Catenuloplanes indicus: one gene and its partner. The protein of the gene in region 2 interacts with the protein of the main gene of each other region in a pairwise test. Links are inferred from orthologs where the notes say so. Each region holds a gene or a part of one and is shown on either strand. Other genes may lie near its edges.

What was found. Proteins that work in one complex are often made in the same cells at the same time.
Region 1: the proteins of eno (region 2) and rpe interact in binary tests that used the Escherichia coli proteins (3 or more experiments, as listed by UniProt). The link is inferred for Catenuloplanes indicus from one-to-one orthologs.

Annotation. Positions count from the first base shown.
Region 1 is NZ_JAUSUZ010000001.1:7,630,312-7,637,549, forward strand. Bases 2,080-4,848 are described here. They hold rpe (ribulose-phosphate 3-epimerase), read left to right. Parts: upstream 2,080-3,015; coding sequence 3,016-3,681; downstream 3,682-4,848. Other genes in these bases: J2S42_RS33970 (glycoside hydrolase family 13 protein), read left to right, coding at 2,080-2,457; J2S42_RS33975 (PPOX class F420-dependent oxidoreductase), read right to left, coding at 2,459-2,926; J2S42_RS33985 (GGDEF domain-containing response regulator), read left to right, coding at 3,678-4,661; J2S42_RS33990 (hypothetical protein), read left to right, coding at 4,778-4,848. Outside these bases: J2S42_RS33965 (hypothetical protein), read right to left, coding at 1-792; more of J2S42_RS33970, read left to right, coding at 886-2,079; more of J2S42_RS33990, read left to right, coding at 4,849-4,984. UniProt on the Escherichia coli protein: Catalyzes the reversible epimerization of D-ribulose 5-phosphate to D-xylulose 5-phosphate.
Region 2 is NZ_JAUSUZ010000001.1:4,073,123-4,080,388, reverse strand. Bases 1,952-4,748 are described here. They hold eno (phosphopyruvate hydratase), read left to right. Parts: upstream 1,952-2,605; coding sequence 2,606-3,892; downstream 3,893-4,748. Other genes in these bases: J2S42_RS18330 (DUF501 domain-containing protein), read left to right, coding at 4,688-4,748; J2S42_RS18335 (FtsB family cell division protein), read left to right, coding at 4,076-4,687; J2S42_RS18345 (flagellar brake domain-containing protein), read right to left, coding at 1,952-2,399. Outside these bases: J2S42_RS18350 (DUF885 domain-containing protein), read left to right, coding at 1-1,477; more of J2S42_RS18345, read right to left, coding at 1,767-1,951; more of J2S42_RS18330, read left to right, coding at 4,749-5,221; J2S42_RS18325 (hypothetical protein), read right to left, coding at 5,204-5,764; J2S42_RS18320 (amino-acid N-acetyltransferase), read left to right, coding at 5,832-6,347; J2S42_RS18315 (Ppx/GppA phosphatase family protein), read left to right, coding at 6,352-7,266. UniProt on the Escherichia coli protein: Catalyzes the reversible conversion of 2-phosphoglycerate (2-PG) into phosphoenolpyruvate (PEP). It is essential for the degradation of carbohydrates via glycolysis.

The sequences.
Region 1 (7,238 bases), 3.6 Mb from region 2 along the record:
CAGCAGGCCCGGGGACGCCGGTGCGACCCCGTCCGCGGACACCGCGAACAGCGTGCCGTCGTCGCTCGTGAACACCCAGGTCAGCTTCTCACCGGTGACGCCGGACGCGTGCACCAGCGCCGGGGAGCCGGGCAGCGCGACCGTGCCGCCGCCGGCGAACGCGCGGTGCACCTCGGCGAGCGTCGGTGGCGTCACGCGACCGGGGTCCCAGGCGTGCGGGCGCCCGGTCAGGATCATGCCGGCCGCCATCAGGTACGCGGGCGAGCGGGACGGTGGCAGCGCGTGGATTCGGTCGGCCGGGTGGCGGGTGAGGTCGCGGGCCAGGTCCGCGGCCGTGCGCAGCAGCTCGCGTGCGTCCGCGTCGGCGCGCGGCAGCACCCGCACCGCGACCGGGGCGTCCGCGTTCTCCCGGCCGGCCGCGTCGACCGGCACCACGCGCGGCGAGAGGAGCATTCCCGGCCGGTACGGTGCGTACGCCTGCGCGCCGGTCGCGTCCGTCGCGGCCAGCCAGTCGTCCGTACCGATCAGGCTGCCGTCCGGTCCGGTGAGCACCACGCCGGCCGGCATCCCGTCCAGCGCGTTCCGCACCGCGTGCAGCGCGCCCGGCCGGTGCAGCGCGGTCTCCGGGACGACGATCGCGCCACCGTCCGCCGGGCGGGCCGCGTTCATCGCCCTGGCCAGCGCGAGCAGGTCGACCGGGTCGGCCATCGTGCCCGGGTGGAAGTACGCGCCACCGGGAATCGGCACGAACCTGCCGTCCCGGCAGATCTCGGACAGGGAAAACGTGGCCACGGTCACTCCTCGGTGCGTCGTGGCCCTGATAACGGGACACCGGTGCCTTCGGTTCAACCAGCATTGACGGCCACCGGATGAGATGATCGGCGGATGACGGAGGGCGGCCCGTGGTGGCGCGACGCGGTGATCTACCAGGTGTATCCGCGCAGCTTCACGGACTCCGACGGCGACGGCGTCGGTGACCTGCCCGGCGTGCTCTCCCGCCTGCCGTACCTGGCCGGGCTGGGCGTGGACGCGATCTGGCTGAACCCGTTCTACCCGTCCCCGCAGGCCGACGCCGGCTACGACGTCGCCGACTACCGCGACGTGGACCCGCTGTTCGGCACGCTGCAGGACGCGGACGCGCTGATCGCCGGCACGCACGCGGCCGGCCTCCGGATCATCGTGGACATCGTCCCGAACCACACCTCGTCGGCGCACGCCTGGTTCCGCGCCGCGCTCGCCGGTGACCGGGCCGCCCGCGCCCGCTACCTCTTCCGGCCCGGCCGCGGCGACGCGCCGCCGAACGGGTGGCGGTCCGTGTTCGGCGGCCCGGCCTGGACCCGGGTCGAGGACGGCAGCTGGTACCTGCACCTGTTCGACGCCGCGCAGCCGGACCTGGACTGGACGAACCCGGAGGTGGTCGCGGAGTTCGAGGACGTCCTGCGATTCTGGCTGGACCGGGGCGTGGACGGGTTCCGCATCGACGTCGCGCACGGCCTGCGCAAGGACCCGGCGCTCCCGGAACTGCCGGACACGCTGGACCCGGACGTGCCGGTGCACATCGCACAGCCGGGGCACCCGTTCTGGGACCGGGACGAGGTGCACGACATCTGGCGTGGCTGGCGGCGGATCGTGGACGCGTACCCGGGCGACCGGACCATGGTCGCGGAGGCGTGGGTGCTCGACTTCGCCCGCCTCGGCCGGTATCTCGCGCCGGACGAACTGCACACCGCGTTCAACTTCGCGTTCCTGGTCGCGCCGTGGGACGCGGCCGCGTTCCGGACCGCGATCGACGACACGCTGGCCGGTCTCGCACCGGCCGGCGCGCCCGCGACCTGGGTGCTCTCCAACCACGACGTGGTCCGGCACGCGACCCGCTACGGCGGCGGCGCGACCGGTCAGGCCCGCGCGCGGGCGGCCGCGCTGCTGATGCTGGCGCTGCCCGGCGGCGTCTACCTCTATCAGGGCGAGGAGCTGGGCCTGGAGGAGGTGCTCGACATCCCGGACGCGCTGCGCCAGGACCCGAACTTCATCCGGACGAACGGCGCCGAGCGCGGCCGGGACGGCTGCCGGGTGCCGATCCCGTGGTCCGGTGCGGAGCCGCCGTTCGGCTTCTCCCCGGATCGTTCCACCGGTACGCCGTGGCTGCCGCAGCCGCCGTCCTGGGCCGAGTGCACCGTGGAGGCGCAGCAGTCCGACCCGGACTCGATGCTCACGCTCTACCGGGCCGCGCTGGAGATCCGTCGCGAGCGGCTGGGCGAGGGCGGCCTGGAGTGGCTGTCCGAGCCGGGCGATCCGGTGCTCTGCTTCCGGCGTACCCCCGGTGATCTGATCTGCGTGGTGAACATGGGTGCCGAACCGGCGGAGGCCGACCCGCGCGCGACCCCGTTGCTCACCAGCGCGCCGATCGGCGCCGGCAGGATGCTGCCGGCCGGCGCCGCGGCGTGGTTCGCGGACTGACTCAGCTGCCGGCGAGCCGGGCCGGGAAGCCGCCGGTCGCGATCGGGCCCCAGGCGTCGATCGTGACCCGGATCAGCGACTTGCCCTGGGCGACCATGGCCGCGCGGTACTCGTCCCAGTCCGGGTGCTCACCGGAGATGCAGCGGAAGTAGTCGACCAGCGGCTCCAGCGCGTCCGGCAGGTCCAGCACCTCGGCCGTACCGTCGACCTGCACCCACGCGCCGTTGAACTCGTCCGACAGCACGCACACCGACACCAGCGGGTTCTTCCGGACATTGTTGGATTTCGCGCGCTCCGGATAGGTGGAGATCACGATCCGGCCCTCGGTGTCGACGCCCATGGTCACCGGCGACGCCTGCGGGCGGCCGTCGATGCGCGTGGTCATCAGGACGCCGTGGTGACGCGGCCGGACGAAGTCGAGCAACGCGTCCCGGCCGACCCGGGTGTTCGTGGCGATCGTGCGTGCCATGACAGATCATTTCCCCTCGGTACGTGGCTTCGCCGCAACCCTATGCGGCACTGGTGATCGAAAAGCCCGGCGATCGGTAGACTTGTCCCGTGGACGCGCCGTCGATCGTCATCGCCCCGAGCATCCTGGCCGCCGACTTCGCCCGCCTCGCCGATGCGGCGCGCGCGGTCGAGGGGGAGGCTGACTGGCTGCACGTCGACGTGATGGACAACCACTTCGTGCCGAACCTGACGATCGGGCTGCCGGTCGTGCAGAGCCTCCGCAAGGCCACGCCGATCCCGTTCGACGTGCACCTCATGATCGAGGACCCGGAGCGCTGGGCGCCCGGCTACGCCGAGGCCGGGGCGTACAACGTGACCTTCCACGCCGAGGCCACGGACGACCCGGTCGCGCTGGCGAAGACGTTGCGCGCGGCCGGGTCCAAGGCCGGTCTGGCGATCGACCGGGACACCGACGTCACGCCGTACCTCGATCTGCTCCCGCATTTCGACACGCTGCTGGTCATGACGATCAAGGCGGGCTTCGGCGGCCAGAAGTTCTTACCGGAGACCCTCGACAAGGTCCGCGCGGTCCGGCGCCGGATCGAGGCCGGCCACCTGGAGGTCCGCCTCGAGGTCGACGGCGGCATCGCCGCCGACACCATCGAGGCCGCGGCCGAGGCCGGTGCGGACGCGTTCGTGGCCGGCACCGCGATCTACGGCGCCGCCGACCCGGCCGAGGCCATCCGCAAGCTGCGGGCACTGGGCTCAGCATGAGCAGCAGCGAACGCGACGAGTTCGGGCCGGAGCCCGGCCGCGACCTGATACTCGTGGTCGACGACGACAAGGACATAGCGCACTTCGTGGCGCTCAACCTGAAACTCGACGGCTTCGACGTGGTCGTGGCGAACGACGGCAAGCAGGCGCTGGAGGAGATCGACAAACAGCGGCCGTCGCTGGCCGTCCTCGACCTGATGATGCCGGAGATCGACGGCCTGGAACTGACCCGCCGGCTGCGGGCGAACCCGATCACCTCGACGCTGCCGATCATCATGCTGACGGCGAAGAGCATGACCATCGACAAGGTGAACGGTCTCAAGGCCGGCGCCGACGACTACATGGTCAAGCCGTTCGACACGTCCGAGCTGGTGGCCCGGGTCCGCAACACGCTGAACCGGAACCAGGAGTCACGCGAGGTCTCGCCGCTGACCGGGTTGCCGGGTAATTCCCGCGTGAAACGGGAGATCAGCGACCGGATGCGTAGTGGCGTGGATTATGCGGTCGGCTATATTGATATTGACCGCTTCAAGGCGGTCAATGACGTGTATGGCTTCGACCGTGGTGATGCGTTCATTCAGGCGTTGGCGCGCAGTTTGCATCGTGCGGTGGTCCAGGTAGGGTTGCCGCCGGTTTTTCTCGGTCATATCGGTGGGGACGACTTCATTTTTATCTGCCATCCGGAACAGATTCGGCCGCTCACTCAGGCGATGGTTGTCGATTTCGAGCGGGCGGCGGATGAGCTTTATGATCCGGAGCATGCGCGGCGGGGGTATATCGAGGTCCCGGACCGGCGGGGCGGTAAGCAGCGTGCGGCGCTGGTGACGCTGTCGATCGGCGTCGCGACGACGGGGGAGGGGCGGCGCTTCGACGACCCTCGGATCGTGATGGCGATCGCGTCGGACATGAAGAAGACGGCGAAGAACCAGCCGGGGTCTTATGTGGCGATCGATAAACGGGGGAACGTCCAGGGCGCGTAGCGGCCGGCGTCTGGTGGGCGAGGTGTTGTAGCGGGCGTCCCGTTTTGCTGTGCACCTCCTGTTTCGCGGTGTGCTGCTTGTGCGGCTGCTGTCGCGCGGTGCGCTCCTGTTCCGCGGTGGGGCTCCTGTTCTTCGGTTCGCTGCTGTTCTGTGGTGGGCTCCCGCTCTGCGGTGCGCTGCTGTTCTGTGGTGGGCTCCTGTTCCGCGGTGGGCTCCCGCTCTGCGGTGCGCGGCTGCTCTGCGGGCGGCTTCCGTTCCGCGGTGCGCTGCTGCTGCGCGGTTCCTGTTCCGTGGTGGGGATCGCTGCTGGTGGCGGGTGTTAATCGGGCGCTGCGCGCCCGATATTTCGTCATATTGGTTGCGTCTGTGGGTGCGGTGGCGTGGGGGTTGCGTTGTAGGGCGGTGCCTCCGGCGGGTCTCGGGACTCCGGTGCATGGCGGGGCTTCCAGCCAGCGCGGGGTCCGTGGGGCCGGCTGTTTTTTCGTGGGTGGTGTGGGTTGCGTCTGTGGGCCGGGATGCTCCGTCTGCCGTCGCCCAGGCGAAGCCGAGCAGATCTTCGGCAGGGCCGCCAGCTTTGGTCTGGGTCGGCAGGGTCGTCGCTGCGCGCCGTCCGTGCCTTGGCTGCGGTGTCGTCGTGTGTGGCGGCCCTGCCGAAGATCTGCACCCCAAGGGTGGTCGACGGCAGACGGTGCATCCCGGCAGCGCCGGTTTTGTGCTGGCGCACGAAAGCGAAAAGCGACACGGTTGCCATTCCGGAGGTGGTCTTTAACCGAGGCGGGAAGGTCTCGTATTGCGGATGGTGCACGATCGCATGTAGGCCGGGAGTCGTATTCGGGGCGGCATTGATCGATGTTCTGTGAAAAGCTCTACCTATGCGTCAGATGCAGCTGTTCACATCGTCGGAATTGGCGGTGATGCGGGATCGGACCGCGTCGCGGAACTATTCTGCCGCGCGGGACGAGTTTCGCCGTAAACATGAGCGGCGTCGTTTCTGGGGAAAGCGCCGGGGTCATATAGCGCGGTTGCGCCGCGAGTGTGGCTACTCCTATGTCGATGCCGTGGCGGCCGTCGACGGCGTGCGCCGTGGGCCTAGCTCTGACCGTGACCGGCCTACTGCGCGCCCGGCGCCGCCGAGTGGCGGTTCGTCCGACGTGCGGCCGGTGCCGTCGCGCGACGGTTCGTCCGATGTCCGCTCGGCGCCGCCGAGTGGCGGTTCGTCAGCCACGCGGCCGGTGCCGCCAAGCAGCGGTTCGTCCGACCTGCGGCCGGTGTCGTCGTGTGATCGTTCGCCTGCTGCGCGCCCGGTGCCGCGGAGTGGCGGTTCGTCCGACGTGCGGCCGGTGCCGCTGGGTGGCGGTTCGTCGGCCACGCGGCCGGGGCCGTCGCGTGACGGTTCGGCCTCTGCGCCAGCGGCGCTTCCGCGCGACCATCCGCCCGCCGTGCGGCAGGTCCCCACGCGGAACCCCTCGCCCACCGTGCCGGAGACGCCGCCGTGTGACCCTGTGCCCGCCGTGCGGCGGATGACCGTGGGAAGCGGTGACAGCAGCAGCCGCTCCACGGCACGGACCGCACCGCAGCGGGGCAGGGGGGTGTCACCGCACCCGGGCCCAGGCCCAGGCGCCATGGGCGCCGAGCGGTGGCCGGATGCGCCGCTGGTGGTGATCGCGCGGTGGGCCGGAGCTGGCGGTCGGCGGTGTGTTCCGGCGGCAGGGAGGCGCGTGGCGGCTGTGACGTCGATCCCCCGGTGGCAGACGTTCGCGCGGGAACGTGTCAGACTCAGGGGTAGCCCACCACGCGCTGGCGGGACTCGGTGAAATTCCGAACCGGCGGTGATCCGCTCCACCCGGAGCGGTCAGCCCGCGACCCGGACGTGTGCACGATGCGCGGCCGGTGGACCTGGTGCGATTCCGGGGCCGACGGTTGACCACGCCCGCAACGGCGGCGGTCAGACAGTCCGGATGGGAGACAGCGCGCGGACGATCGATGCTGCCCTGACCAGGGGCCGCGTCGTGGGGTGCGGCTTGCCGTACCCTCCCGTCCCCGTGAATGTCCTCTTGCTGCGCGTGACATGACCGCGAGCGAGGGGAGAGGCCGCATGGCTAGCCGGGCCGAGGACGAGGCGATGCGGCATGCGATCGCGCTCGCCGCGTTCGGTCTCGGGACCACCAGCCCCAACCCGGTGATGGGCTGCGTCATCCTGGACGCGCAGGAGCGGGTGGTCGGCGAGGGCTTCCACGCGTACGCCGGTGGTCCGCACGCGGAGATCGTGGCGCTGGCGCACGCGGGTGAGCGGGCCAAGAACGGCACGGCCGTGGTGACGCTGGAGTCCTGCGACAGCGTGGGGCGGACCGGGCCGTGCACCCGCGCGCTCATCCAGGCCGGCATCCGCCGCGTGGTGATCGCGGTCTCCGATCCGAATCCGCTGGCCGGCCACGGTGCCGCCACGCTGCGCGACGCGGGGATCGAGGTCGAGCAGGGGGTACGGGAGGAGGAGGCCGCGGCTGGGAACGTGGCCTGGCTGACCGCGGTGCGCCGGGGCTGGCCGTACGTGACCTGGCGGGTCGCCTCCACGCTGGA
Region 2 (7,266 bases):
CGAACGCACCGCGATGCTGATCGACGCGGGCAACGCGCTGGCCCAGCTGGACGTGGACGGGCTCGACCCGGAGGACCAGGTCGACCACGCGATCCTGACCACCATGGTCGAGCGGCGGCTGCTGGAACTGACCGAGATCCGCGAGCACGAGTGGAACCCGCTGCTGCACAACCCCGGCCCGTTGCTGCACGGCCTGATGGCCCGCCGGTTCGCGCCGGTCGCGGCGCGGCTGGAGTCGCTGGCCGGCCGGCTCGCCGCGGTGCCGGACGCGGTCGCCACCGCGCGTGCGGTGCTGCACGACTGCCCGCGGGTGCACGTCGAGACCGCGGCCGGGCAGTTCGCCGGTGCGGCCGGCCTGATCCGCGACGAGCTGCCCACGCTGCTGGCCGAGGAACCGTCGCTGGCCGGCCGGATCACGCCGCTGGCCGCCCGTGCGGCCGAGGAACTGGACGGGTTCGCCGCCCACCTGCGCGGCCTGGACGCGGACGGCCGCTCGCCGCGGCTCGGCCGGCGGCAGTGGGAGGCGCGGCTCTGGCACACGCTGGACACCGAGCTGTCCGCGTCCGAGGTGCTACGCCGCGCCGAGGACAACCTGGAGCGGATCGGCGAGCGGATCCGCGAGACCGCGGCGGAGCTGACCGGCGGGCCGGCCACCGACGAGACCGTGCGCCGCGCGCTGGCCCAGCTGGCCGAGGAACGGCCGGACAACGACACGATAGTGGACTTCGCCCGGGTCACCATGGCCGAGACCACGGACTTCGTCCGCACGCACGGGATCGTCACCATCCCGGACGACGAGTGCGTGATCGAGGCGATGCCGGAGTTCGCGCGCGGCGTCAGCGTCGCCTACTGCGACCCGCCCGGCCCGATGGAGACCGCGGACGTGCCCACGTTCTACTGCATCGCACCGGCGCCCGCGGACTGGTCGCCGGAGCGGGTCGAGTCGCTCTACCGCGAGTACAACCACCACATGGTCCGCAACCTGACCGTGCACGAGGCGATGCCCGGCCACTTCGTCCAGCTCGCGCACGCCCGCCGCTACCGCGGCAACACCCGGGTTCGCTCGCTCGGCTGGTCCGACCCGTTCGTCGAGGGCTGGGCCGTGCACGCGGAGGAGTCCCTGGCCGACCACGGCTTCGGCGGCCTGCCGGTCCGCATGCAGCAGCTCAAGATGCAACTCCGAATGACCATGAACGCGGTGCTCGACCAGCTCGTCCACTGCGAGGACCTGTCCGAGACGGACGCGATGCGGATGATGACCGGCCGCGCGTTCCAGGAGGAGGGCGAGGCCGCCGGCAAGTGGCGCCGCCTGCTGCTCACCTCGACCCAGCTCTCCACCTACTTCGTCGGCTACACCGAGGTCTCCGCGATCGCCGCCGCCCGCCCACCGTCCGTCCCGCTCGGCACCTGGCACGACGCCATGCTCGCGCACGGCTCACCGTCCCCGCGCCACCTCCGTACGCTGCTGGGCGTCTGAGCCGCACTCCCGGCACCGTGCGGCCCGCCTGCTCCCACGGCGCTGAGTCATCCCATTCCGGTTTCCCGCTCCCGGCGTGGTGCGGCCCGCATGCTCCCGCGGGCAAACCCCGCCGGGCGCGAAGACTCCGCTGGCACTCCGCTTCCCGCCCGCCCCGGAGCCGGTCCCGCACAACACCGGACAAACCATGCAACCGTCGCCGCGCTCCCCATCCCGACGCGACGCAACACCCCTTCACCAGTCCACCACCGCGCTCCACACCCGCGGCGCGGCATATCGGACGAAGGGGTCAGGCGTGGTCGCGGGCGCGGGCGCGGGCCAGGCGCTGGAGGTTCATCACGTGCCGGCGGATGGCCTGGGCCTGGGACTCGTCGGCGTCGAGCATCAGGACGACCTGGACCTCGGAGGTGGCGGCCTGGTCGACGACGCGGTAGACAGTGCCGTGCAGCGTCATCTGCTCGGACTCGAGCAGAACGCGCAGCGAGACCTCGGCGCCCGCGGCGATGTCCAGGCGTTTGAAGACCGCCTTGATGCTGCGCTCGCTGACGTCGATGACCTCGCCGCGGTGCGGCTCGCCGTCCTCGCCGACGGTCAGCTCGACCGGTTCGCCGCCGCCGCCGCGGACGTACTCGCGGTTCTGCTCGATCGCCGGGCGGCCGGTGATCTCGACGACCCAGGTGCTGACGTGACCGTGCACGATCCGGGTGATCACGGCGTCGGCGGCGTAGCGGCCGCGTTCACCCGCGATCCAGCGGACCGTCAGCTCCATGCCGGGGTCGGGTACGTCGGTGACCAGCAGGTCCAGCGGCGCGGCCAGCGAGAGGAGCGCGCCGTCGAGATCCTCCACGCGGGAGCGGTACGTGCCGCCGCGCTTCACCGTGATCTCGACCCGCTCGTTGATGCCGGGGGAGGGAAAACTCACGTTCACCCATCGGTCTCCCGCGCGGCACCCTGAGGGTTTTCCCCGGCCTCGCACGCGGCGCCCCCGCCCGGATGGATAGGCTCAGCGTCGTGGTCGGCCGCAGGGTGGCGGCGATCGGGGGTTCGGCTCACAGGTCCCGCCGGCGGGCCGGCAGACACAGCCTGTACGCGGGCCGGCAATCACAACTCAAGGAGCGACACGACAAAATGGCCACCATCGAGGGAATTGTCGCCAGGGAGATTCTCGACTCGCGGGGCAACCCGACCGTCGAGGTCGAGGTCGGTCTGGACGACGGCACGATCGCGCGCGCCGCTGTCCCGTCCGGCGCCTCCACCGGCGCGTTCGAGGCGCTCGAGCTGCGTGACGGCGACGCCGGCCGCTACCTGGGCAAGGGCGTCGAGAAGGCGGTCGCGAACATCGAGGACCGCATCGTCGACCAGCTGCTCGGCTACGAGGCCAGTGAGCAGCGCCTGATCGACCAGAAGATGCTGGACATCGACGGCACCGCGGACAAGTCCGAGCTGGGCGCGAACGCGATCCTCGGCGTCTCGCTGGCGGTCGCCAAGGCCGCGGCGGCCTCGGCCGAGCTGAGCCTGTTCCGCTACCTCGGCGGGCCGAACGCGCACCTGCTGCCGGTGCCGATGATGAACATCCTGAACGGCGGCGCGCACGCGGACTCGAACGTCGACGTCCAGGAGTTCATGATCGCCCCGATCGGCGCGTCCACGTTCCGTGAGGCGCTGCGCTCGGGTGCGGAGGTCTACCACGCGCTCAAGTCCGTGCTGAAGAAGAAGGGCCTGGCGACCGGCCTGGGCGACGAGGGCGGCTTCGCGCCGAGCCTGCCGACCAACGCCGCCGCGCTGGACCTGATCGCCGAGGCGATCGAGAAGGCGGGCTACTCGCTCGGCACCGACTTCGCGCTGGCGCTGGACGTGGCCGCGACCGAGTTCTACAAGGACGGGGCGTACACGTTCGAGGGTGGCTCCAAGTCCTCCGACGAGATGATCAACTACTACGCGAAGCTGGTCGAGACGTACCCGATCGTCTCCATCGAGGACCCGCTGAACGAGGAGGACTGGGCCGGCTGGACCGCGATGACCGCGGCACTCGGTGACAAGATCCAGATCGTCGGCGACGACCTGTTCGTCACGAACCCGACGCGCCTGGGCCGCGGCGTGGCCGAGAAGGCCGCGAACGCGCTGCTGGTGAAGGTGAACCAGATCGGCTCGCTGACCGAGACGTTCGACGCGGTCGAGCTGGCCCACCGCAACGGTTTCAAGTCGATGATGAGCCACCGCTCCGGCGAGACCGAGGACACCACGATCGCGGACCTCGCGGTCGCGGTCGGTTCCGGCCAGATCAAGACCGGTGCCCCGGCCCGCTCCGAGCGCGTCGCGAAGTACAACCAGCTGCTGCGTATCGAGGAGGAGCTGGCGGACGCCGCGCGCTACGCCGGTGCCGGCGCGTTCCCGCGTTACAAGGCCGCCAAGTAACTCAGAGTCACGCGGTACCCACGTAGGTCGCAAGGGCCGGGGGCACTTTCCGCCAGGGGTTTGCAGTATCTGATCAAAAATCCCGTGGATTTGCCTCCGGCCCTCGCGCCCGTCATGGTTGCTTAGCGTGAGAATGGGTACGGCGGGGGCAGTGGGAGCTGATGTAGCGATGGAGCGGGTGTCGTGACGCAACGGCGATCGCCGGGCGGTCAGGGGCCTGCCCGCGGCGGGCACGGCACGCGGCCGACGCGCCGGGCCGGTTCGCCCGCCCGGAGCGCGCGTGGCGCCCGCACCGCGATCCGCGACGCCAGCATCGTCCGCGAGCCCCGGCCGACCGAGACCGGGCGTTCCGCCAGCCGTCCCGCGGCCGCCCGGCGCGCGGCGGCGGCCGGTGCCGCGAAGCGCACCACCGCCACCCAGCCCCGGCGCTACACCGGCCGGGCCGCGGTGCTGATCGTGGTGCTGATCGCGCTCGCGCTGGCGTACACGTACCCGGTGCGGCTCTATCTGTCGCAGGAGGCGGACATCGCCGCGATGGAGGCGTCCCAGGCCGAGCAGCGCGAACGGATCCGGGAACTCAGCGAGCTGGTGGACAAGTGGCAGGACGACGAGTACGTGCGGACCCAGGTCCGGAATCGTTTCTACTACGCCCACCCCGACGAGACGCTGCTGATCGTGATGAACCAGGATGCCGGTGCCGCCCCGGGTGGGGGCGGGATCCCGTCCGCGCCGTCCGAGACGCCCGACAAGTGGTACGACACGTTGTGGTCCAGCATCCAGGAAGCCAATAAATAAGTGACGCAGGAAATCCACCCGCCTCATCGGGAAGAAGCCACCGAGGCGGATCTCGCGGCCGTCGCCGCCCAGCTCGGCCGCACGCCCCGCGGCACCCGCGCGGTCGCGCACCGCTGCCCGTGCGGCAACCCGGACGTCGTGGAGACCACGCCCCGGCTCGCGGACGGCACGCCGTTCCCGACGCTCTTCTACCTGACCTGCCCGCGCGCGACCAGCGCGATCAGCCGGCTGGAGTCGGCCGGCGTGATGAAGGAGATGTCCGCGCGCCTGGCCGAGGACGAGGACCTGGCCGCGCGCTACCGGGCCGCGCACGAGGACTACCTGAAGCGGCGCGAGGCGATCGGCGACGTGCCGGAGATCGCCGGTGTCTCGGCCGGTGGCATGCCCGGCCGGGTCAAGTGCCTGCACGTGCACCTCGGCCACGCGCTCGGTGCCGGCCCGGGCGTCAACCCGTTCGGCGACGAGGCCGCCGAGATGATCGGCCCGTGGTGGACCGACGGGCCGTGCGTGGCGCCGTCACAGAGCGACGAGTGACGCGTCCGCCGACTCGGCCAGCCGGGTCAGCTCCAGAGTGATCTCACCGTCGCCGCGGAACGACGCCAGTATGCCGTCCTCGGTGACGCAGACGGTGAAGTCCGACATGCCGTGCACGTCCGCGCAGAGCGTCTCCCGCCCGGCGAACGTCGCGGTCGAGACGGCCACGTCCACGCCCGGCAGGTGGGCCGCCGCGGAGACCATCGCGCGCACCTGCTCCGTCGTCACTATCCCGGTGCCGCCGGGTGCGTCCGCCGCGCCCGGCGGCCGCGAGCAGGTGCCGTCCTCGCACAGCGTCACGCCGTCCGGCCCGACCACCAGGCGGTCGTCGCCACTGATCGTGGCCGTCCGCGGCGGCGCGCTCACCACGGTGGCCATCTCACCGGTGCCGAGCGCGTAGACCGCGGTGTACGTCTCCGCGGACGCCTGACCGAGCCGGTCGAGCACCTCGGTCAGTCCGCGGCCACCGGCGCCGGTGGCCTGCGCGGCGCAGCCGGTCAGTGCCAGCACGGCGACGGCGGCGACGGCCGGGGCGCGGGTCATGTCTACGAGGATGCGGTATCGGTGCCGGTCGCCGGGTCGGTCGGACGGAGCCAGTAGGGTTGGCCGTATGGATGTTGCGGTACGCCGCGCCCGGACCGCCGACGTACGCCGCATCCGGGCCTTGATCGACACGTACAGCGGCGAGCGGCGCCTCCTCAGCAAGCCCACGGTCACGCTGTACGAGGACGTACAGGAGTTCTGGGTCGCGGAGCGGCTGGCCGACGGCGCGATCGTCGGCTGCGGTGCGCTGCACGTGATGTGGGAGGACCTGGCCGAGATCCGCACGCTCGCGGTCGACCCGGCGTGCCGCGGCCAGAAGATCGGCCACCGGATCGTCACCGAGCTGCTCAACACCGCGCGCGACCTGGGCGTCTCCCGGGTCTTCTGCCTGACGTTCGAGACCGGGTTCTTCGCCTCGTTCGGGTTCCGGGCGATCGACGGCGCGCCGGTGCCGTCCCCGGTCTACGAGCAGCTGCTGAGCTCCTACGACGAGGGTGTCGCGGAGTTCCTCGGCCTGGAGCGGGTCAAGCCGAACACCCTGGGCAACACCCGGATGCTGGTGCACCTGTCCGACGTAGGCTGAGCCCATGGCACGCGTAGCCGCGATCGACTGCGGTACCAACAGCATCCGTCTCCTGATCGCCGACCTTCCGGCGTCGTACGCGGGCCCCGGCGCCCAGCTGCTCGACGTCACCCGGCGGATGGAGATCGTCCGGCTCGGCGAGGGCGTCGACCGGACCGGCCGCCTCTCGCCCGCCGCGATCGAGCGCACCCGGGTCGCGCTGGCCGGTTACGCGGCCGCGATCGCGGAGTTCGGCGCGGACCGGGTGCGGATGGTCGCCACGTCCGCCAGCCGCGACGCGGAGAACGCGGACGAGTTCCGCGCCATGGTCACCGAGACGCTCGGCACGCCGCCCGAGGTGGTCACCGGAGACGAGGAGGCGCACCTCTCCTTCACCGGCGCGGTGCACGGCCTGCCGCCCGGCGCGCACGCACCGTACCTGGTGGTGGACATCGGCGGCGGCTCCACCGAGTTCGTGGTCGGCGGCCGCCAGGTGGACGCGGCCATCTCGGTGGACATCGGCTGCGTCCGGATGACCGAGCGCCACCTGCACGGCGACCCGCCCACGGCCGCGGAGATCGAGGCGGCCCAGGCGGACATCACGGCCCAGGTCGACCGCGCGCTCGCCGCCGTGCCCGGCCGGGACGCGAAGACGCTGGTCGGCCTGGCCGGTTCGGTCACCACCGTGGTCGCGATCGCGCGCGGTCTCACCGAGTACGACCCGGCCCGGATCCACCACGCGCGCCTCACCTACGACGAGGTCGCCAAGGTCACCGCGGACATGCTCGCCGCCACCCGCGCGGAGCGCCTGGCGATTCCGGTCATGCACCCGGGCCGCGCGGACGTGATCGGCGCCGGTGCCATGGTGCTCCGCACCATCATGGAACGCGCCGAGATCTCCTCCGTCGTCGCCAGCGAGCACGACATTCTCGACGGCATC